DNA from 2 places in the Sinomonas sp. T428B genome. Region 2 is predicted to be linked to the other one. Evidence: predicted binding sites of a transcription regulator. Region 2 holds the regulator's gene; the other holds the start of a gene.
The links. Region 2 encodes LexA, which represses DNA repair genes until DNA is damaged. Its sites were predicted from a motif close to TCGAACANNTGTTCGA; they were not measured.
Positions count from the first base shown of each region.

Region 1: the regulator LexA is predicted to act here: its motif matches at 1,640-1,655, upstream of ruvA (Holliday junction branch migration protein RuvA).

Region 1 covers NZ_JBRAZR010000001.1:2,073,255-2,076,652, reverse strand. The annotation lists gene pdxT (pyridoxal 5'-phosphate synthase glutaminase subunit PdxT) at 1-14, shown strand, start outside; gene ACUYMY_RS09525 (YebC/PmpR family DNA-binding transcriptional regulator) at 17-772, shown strand; gene ruvC (crossover junction endodeoxyribonuclease RuvC) at 794-1,435, shown strand; gene ruvA (Holliday junction branch migration protein RuvA) at 1,672-2,322, shown strand; gene ruvB (Holliday junction branch migration DNA helicase RuvB) at 2,315-3,397, shown strand.
Region 2 covers NZ_JBRAZR010000001.1:1,490,243-1,493,640, forward strand. The annotation lists gene ACUYMY_RS06905 (ATP-dependent DNA helicase) at 1-1,353, shown strand, start outside; gene lexA (transcriptional repressor LexA) at 1,390-2,097, opposite strand; gene ACUYMY_RS06915 (LysM peptidoglycan-binding domain-containing protein) at 2,446-2,808, shown strand; gene ACUYMY_RS06920 (histidinol-phosphate transaminase) at 2,868-3,398, shown strand, end outside.

The DNA of each region.
Region 1 (3,398 bases), 580 kb from region 2:
AGGGAGAAGCGTAGGCATGTCCGGCCACTCCAAATGGGCGACCACCAAGCACAAGAAGGCCGCCATCGACGCCAAGCGGGCCAAGGCGTTCGCGAAGTACATCAAGACGATCGAGGTCGCGGCGCGCCTCGGCGGGCCTGACGTCTCCGGCAACCCGGCCCTCGACCTCGCCGTCAGCAAGGCCAAGAAGAACTCGGTCCCGAACGACAACATCGACCGCGCAATCAAGCGCGGGGCGGGCCTGACCGGCGAGGCCATCGAGTACACGGAGATCATGTACGAGGCCCGCGGCCCCCAGGGCTCCGCGCTGCTCATCGAGTGCCTCACCGAGAACCGCAACCGCGCCGCTGCGGACGTGCGCCTCGCCGTGACCCGCAACGGAGGCAGCATGGCGGACCAGGGCTCGGTCAACTACCTCTTCACCCGCAAGGGCGTCGTGAGCCTGCCGAAGAACGGCCTCTCCGAGGACGACGTCCTCATGGCCGTGCTCGAGGCGGGCGCCGAGGAGGTCAAGGACGGCGGCGAGAACTGGATCGTCTACTCCGAGCCGGCGGACCTGCAGGCCATTCGCGACGCACTCACCGAGGGACACATCGAGTACGAGACCGACGAGGTCGAGTTCGTCCCCTCCATGGAGGTCCAGCTCGACGCCGACGGCGCACGCAAGTTCGTGCGCCTCGTCGACGCCCTCGAGGACCTCGACGACGTGCAGAACGTGTACACGAACGCGGACGTGAGCGACGAGGTCATGGCGGCCCTCGAGGACGACTGAGGAATGGCCGGCCCTGCCCGGATGCCCGACGACGCCGCCGGGACCGCCGACGGCACCCGTGTGAGGCCCGGGTCCCCCCTGCGCGTGCTGGGCGTGGACCCGGGCCTCACGCGTTGCGGGCTCGGGGTCGTGGACATCCACCGCGACCGCACGGCGACCCTCGTCGGCGTCGGGGTCGTGGGCACGGACGCCCAGCAGCCCCTCGACGCGCGCCTGCTCGCGATCGCGAGCGCGATGGAGGAGTGGCTCGACCGCTACACCCCGGGGGTCGTCGCCGTCGAGCGGGTCTTTTCCCAGCTCAACGTGAGCACCGTCATGGGCGTCGCGCAGGCCTCGGGGATCATCATCGCGGCGGCTGCCCGCCGCGGGATCCCGGTCGCGCTGCACACGCCGTCGGAGGTCAAGGCCGCCGTGACGGGCAGCGGGCGGGCGGACAAGGCCGCCGTGACGCGGATGGTGACCAAGATTCTCCGGCTCGAGACGCCGCCGCGCCCGGCCGACGCCGCCGACGCCCTCGCGCTCGCCCTGGCCCACGCGTGGCGGGGGAGCGCGCCCGGCTCGCCATCCGCCGTCGGGCGCACGACGGCAATGACGGCGACGGCGCTGACGCCGGCGCAGAGGGCGTGGCAGGAAGCGGAAGCGAAGGCGCGGCGCGGCAGATAAGCCGAGCAGGACCAGGGTGGCGGAAAGGGCGGGCGGAAGCGAAAGCCCGCCGCGGCAGATAAGCCGACCAGGACCAGGGTGGCGGAAAGGGCGGGCGGAAGCGAAAGCCCGCCGCGGCAGGTAGCCGAGCAGGACCAGGGTGGCGGAAAGGGCGGGCGCGCCGCGGCAGATGAGCCAGCCCGGCGCCGTCGGCCGCTAGAGTTCTCGTAGATATGTTCGGGTGACAAGGAGTTCTCGTGATCAGCTTCCTCCGCGGGCCCGTGGCCCATGTTGGCCTGTCCTCGGCGGTGATCGATGTCAACGGCGTCGGCATGGCGTTCTGGGCGACGCCGCAGACTCTGGCCGGCCTGCGCGAGGGTGCCGAGGCTACGGTGCACACGTACCTCGTGGTGCGTGAGGACTCGCTCACGCTGTTCGGCTTCGAGGATCCCGGCGCGCGCGAGGTGTTCGAGGTGCTGCTCGGGGTCTCGGGCGTCGGGCCTCGTCTGGCCCTGGCCGTGCTCGCCGTGCACAGCCCCGAAGCGGTCCGCGTCGCGGCGCACTCCGAGGACTCGAAGGCGTTCACGAAGGTCCCGGGGATCGGGCCCAAGGTCGCCGCACGCCTCGTCCTCGAGCTCAAGGGCAAGCTCGTGCCCCTCGGCACCCCGGGCGAGCCCGCCCCCGTGCTGCCGGCCGCCGCCGGCGAGGAGGCGTGGAGGGCCCGGGTCGTCGAGGCGATGGCCTCGCTCGGCTGGAGCGAGAAGGACGCATCCGCGAACATCGACCGGGCGCTGGCCGACCAGCCCGAGCTCGCCGAGACGGGGAGTGTCCCCGAGATCCTCCGCGCGACGCTTCGCTGGCTCGGACAGGGCGCGAGGCCCGGCGTGAAGGCGGGCGCCCGTGGCTGAGGCGTCCCTCGTCTCGAGCGGGGAGGAGCCCGAGGAGCGCGTCATCGAGGCGGCGCTCAGGCCCAAGTTCCTCGACGAGTTCGTCGGCCAGGCGCGCGTGCGCCGGCAGCTCTCGCTCGTGCTCGAGGCCAGCCGCCTGAGGGGCCGCACGGCGGACCACGTGCTCCTGTCCGGCCCGCCCGGCCTCGGCAAGACGACGCTGTCCATGATCATCGCGGCGGAGATGAACGCCCCGCTGCGCATCTCCTCCGGCCCCGCCATCCAGCACGCCGGCGATCTCGCCGCGATCCTGTCCTCGCTCACCGAGGGCGAGGTGCTCTTCCTCGACGAGATCCACCGCATGTCGCGGCCCGCCGAGGAGATGCTCTACATGGCGATGGAGGACTTCCGCGTCGACATCGTGGTGGGCAAGGGCGCGGGCGCGACGGCGATCCCGCTCGAGCTGCCGCCCTTCACCCTCGTTGGAGCGACGACCCGGGCCGGGCTCCTGCCCGGCCCCCTGCGGGATCGGTTCGGGTTCACGGGGCACCTCGAGTTCTACTCCGTCGAGGAGCTCGAGCTCGTGCTGCGCCGCTCTGCGGGGCTCCTCGACCTCCGCGTGACCTCCGCCGGCTTCACCGAGGTGGCAGGGCGGTCCCGGGGGACGCCCCGCATCGCCAACCGCCTCCTGCGGCGCGTCCGCGACTGGGCGCTCGTGCACGGGATCGCCGAGATCGATGCGCGCTCCGCTGCCGCGGCGCTGGACATGTACGAGGTGGACGCCAAGGGGCTCGACCGGCTCGACCGCTCGGTGCTCACGGCCCTCGCGACGAAGTTCGGCGGCGGGCCCGTGGGACTCTCGACGCTCGCGATCGCCGTCGGGGAGGAGCCCGAGACGGTCGAGACCGTCGCCGAGCCATACCTCGTGCGCGAGGGTCTCATGGGCCGCACACCGCGGGGCCGCATCGCGACCCCGCTCGCCTACGCGCATCTCGGACTGCCGGTGCCCGCGGGCGCCCCGTTCGCGGACAGCGCAACCCTCTTTGGCCCGGGCTCAGAGGAGGGCCCGGAGGACTCCTCCGACGCCGCTCCCTGAG
Region 2 (3,398 bases):
GACATCGTCGTGACGAACCACGCGCTGCTCGCGATCAACGCCTTCGAGGGCCTGAACGTCCTGCCGGAGCACGACGTCGTGGTCGTCGACGAGGCGCATGAGCTCGCCGACCGCGTCACGGGCGCCGTGAGCGCCCAGCTCTCGGCCGCCATGGTCACGGCCGCGGCCTCGAGCGCGCGCAAGCACTGCGGGATCGGTGTGGAGGCCATCCACGCCGCGGCCGCCGGCCTCGAGCTCTCGCTCGCCTCCGCGCCGACCGGGCTGCTCGCGCGCGGGCTCACCGAGGAGCAGGCGCAGGACGTCGCGCTCGTGCGGGACGCGTGCCGAGTCGCCCTGTCGGAGTCGAAACCGGGCGAGGGGCAGAACACGGCCGACGGCGGGCGGCAGGTCGCGCGCTCCCGGCTCGCCGCGCTCGTGGACGTGTGCGAGCGGATCCTGGACGCCGAGGCGAACAGGGAGGTCGTCTGGGTCACGCGCGCCGGGACCTTCGACCCCGTCGCCGGCTACGCGCCGCCGGACGAGGACGCCCCGGCAATGCTCAACATCGCCCCGCTGAGCGTGGGCGGAAGGCTTCGCGACGGGCTCTTCGCCGACCGCACGGTCGTGCTCACGAGCGCGACCCTCGCGATCGGCTCGGCGTTCGAGCCCACGGCCGGGGGGCTGGGCCTGCTCGGCCCCGGCGCGCCGAGCTGGACGGGGGTCGACGTCGGTTCCCCGTTCGACTACCCGAAACAGGGCATGCTCTACGTCGCGCGGCACCTGCCCAAGCCGGGCCGCGGCGTCTCGCCCGAGGCGCTCGACGAGCTCGAGGCGCTCCTGCGCGCGTCCCGGGGCGGGGCGCTGTGCCTGTTCTCCTCGCGCCGGGCCGCCGAGGAGGCGGCCGACGAGCTCCGGGGCCGGCTCGAGACGGAGATCCTGTGCCAGGGCGACTCGTCGATGAGCGCGCTCGTCAAGCAGTTCGCGGCCGAGCCGGACACGTGCCTGTTCGGGACGATGTCGCTATGGCAGGGCGTGGACGTGCCCGGCCCCTCGTGCCGCCTCGTGGTGATCGACCGGATCCCGTTCCCGCGGCCCGACGACCCGCTCATGACGGCGCGCTCCCGCGCCGTCGCGCAGGCGGGCGGGAACGGCTTCATGTCGGTCTCCGCGACGCACGCGGCCGTACGGCTCGCGCAGGGCGCGGGGCGGCTCATCCGCTCGACGGCGGACCGCGGCGTCGTTGCCGTGCTGGACTCGCGCCTCGCGACCGAGCGCTACGGCGGGTTCCTGCGCGGGGCGCTGCCCCCGCTGTGGGGCACGACCGACCGCAAGGTCGTGCTCAGCGCGCTCGAGCGCCTCGCCGCGGCCGGCTGAGCGGGTCCTCGGGGAAGAGGTTCTCGGGGAGCGGGATCAGACGGAGCGCAGGACCGAGACGACCTTGCCCATGACCGTGGCGTGGTCGCCGAGGATCGGCTCGTAGCGCGTGTTCTGCGGCAGCAGCCACGTGTGCCCGTCCCGCTGGCGGAAGGTCTTGACCGTGGCCTCGTCGTCGAGGAGGGCCGCGACGATGTCGCCGTTCTCGGCGCTGCCCTGACGGCGGACGACGACCCAGTCGCCGTCGCAGATGGCGGCGTCGATCATCGAGTCGCCCTTGACACGCAGCATGAAGAGCTCGCCATACCCCACGAGCTGGCGGGGGAGGGGCATGACGTCCTCGACGACCTGGTCGGCGAGGATGGGGCCGCCCGCGGCGATCCGGCCGACGAGCGGGACCATCGCGGTGTCCGCGGCCCCGGCCATCTCCTCGACCGGGACACCGTCCACGCCGCGCAGCCCGGCCGGGACCTCGCCGGCCATGCTGAGCTCGCCCTCGTCGAGCGTGAGCGGCATGAGGACCTCCATCGCGCGGGGCCGCTTCGGGTCGCGGCGCAGGTAGCCCAGCTTCTCGAGCTGGGTGAGCTGGTGGGTCACGCTGGACAGGCTCGCGAGGCCCACCGTGTCCCCGATCTCGCGCATGGACGGCGGGTACCCGACGTGCTGGACGGAACGCTGGATTGTCTCGAGGATCCTCTTCTGGCGCGCCGTGAGCCCCTTGGCCGCCTTCGTCCGTGGTGCCATCCGTCCTGCCTCCCTGATCGCCGCCCGCGCGCTGCGCCACGGCCTCTTCCACCCGTCCGGCGCCGGGTCCGCCGAGAACTGTCGGACCCCCTCGGCACGATGCAATCAGATGCAGTGTTCCCGCCGGGAGGGCGGCAGCTGGGCGGAGGCCCGGTGCTCCTCCCACCGTAGGCCACGAGGCCGAGCCTTTCAAACATGTGTTCGACCGAGTCTGGACAGGATTCGACGGCACCTGCTAAGAAAGGTCCATCACGTTCGAAGATCCGTTCGAAAAGCTGTGTTCGAGCATCGGGATCCTGTTCTCCTGGCGGGGGGCAGGCGCGGGCCGGACGCAGGGGAAGGCAGACCATGGCACACGCGATCCCGCCCGTCGCCCGCCACCACGAGGCCGCTCGGCCGCCCCGGCTGCGGCTCACCCGCCGGGGCCGCATCGTCCTCATCGTCATCCCGCTGAGCCTGCTCGCCCTCGCCGTCCTCGCCCTGTGGGCGGCGCTCATGGCCCCAGCGCATGCCAGCGACGAGCAACTGGCCGGCCCGGGCCAGGCGGTGACCGTCACCGTCCGGCCCGGCGAGTCCCTCTGGACGATCGCAGCCCGGACGGCCCCGGGCCAGGACCCGCGGGTCACGATCGGCCAGATCCGCGAGCTCAACGACCTCGGCGGCTCTCGGGTCGTGCCCGGCGAGCAGCTCCTCGTCCCGGTCGCCGGCTGAGCCCTGGAGGCCCCGGTCATGAATGCGGCCGGCCCGCGGAGCTGGCGTAGGCTGGACCGGTGGACGACCAGCTCGAACGTTTGAACCGCCTGCCCCTGCGCGACGACCTCCGCGGCCAGCACCCGTACGGGGCGCCCCAGATCGACGTTCCCATCCAGCTCAACGTCAACGAGAACACGTACGGGGTCCCGGCCGACGTCCAGGAGGCGATCGTCGAGGCCGTCCGCGAGGTCGCCGGCGGCCTCAACCGCTACCCGGACCGGGAGTTCACGCAGCTCCGCGAGGCCCTGGCCGAGTACCTCGGCCACGGGCTCGGCCCCGACCGCGTCTGGGCCGCGAACGGCTCGAACGAGGTCCTCCAGCAGCTCCTCCAGGCGTTCGGGGGCCCGGGCCGCTCCGTCCTGAGCTTCCCCCCGACGTACTCGATGTACCCGCTCCTGGCGAGCGGGACCGGCACGGCGTACATCAAGGGCGAGCGCCAGGCCGACTTCGGCCTCAGCGCCGAGGCTGCCGCCCGGCAGGTCCGCGAGCACGCCCCGAGCATCGTCATCCTGTGCTCGCCGAACAATCCCACCGGGACCGCGCTCGGG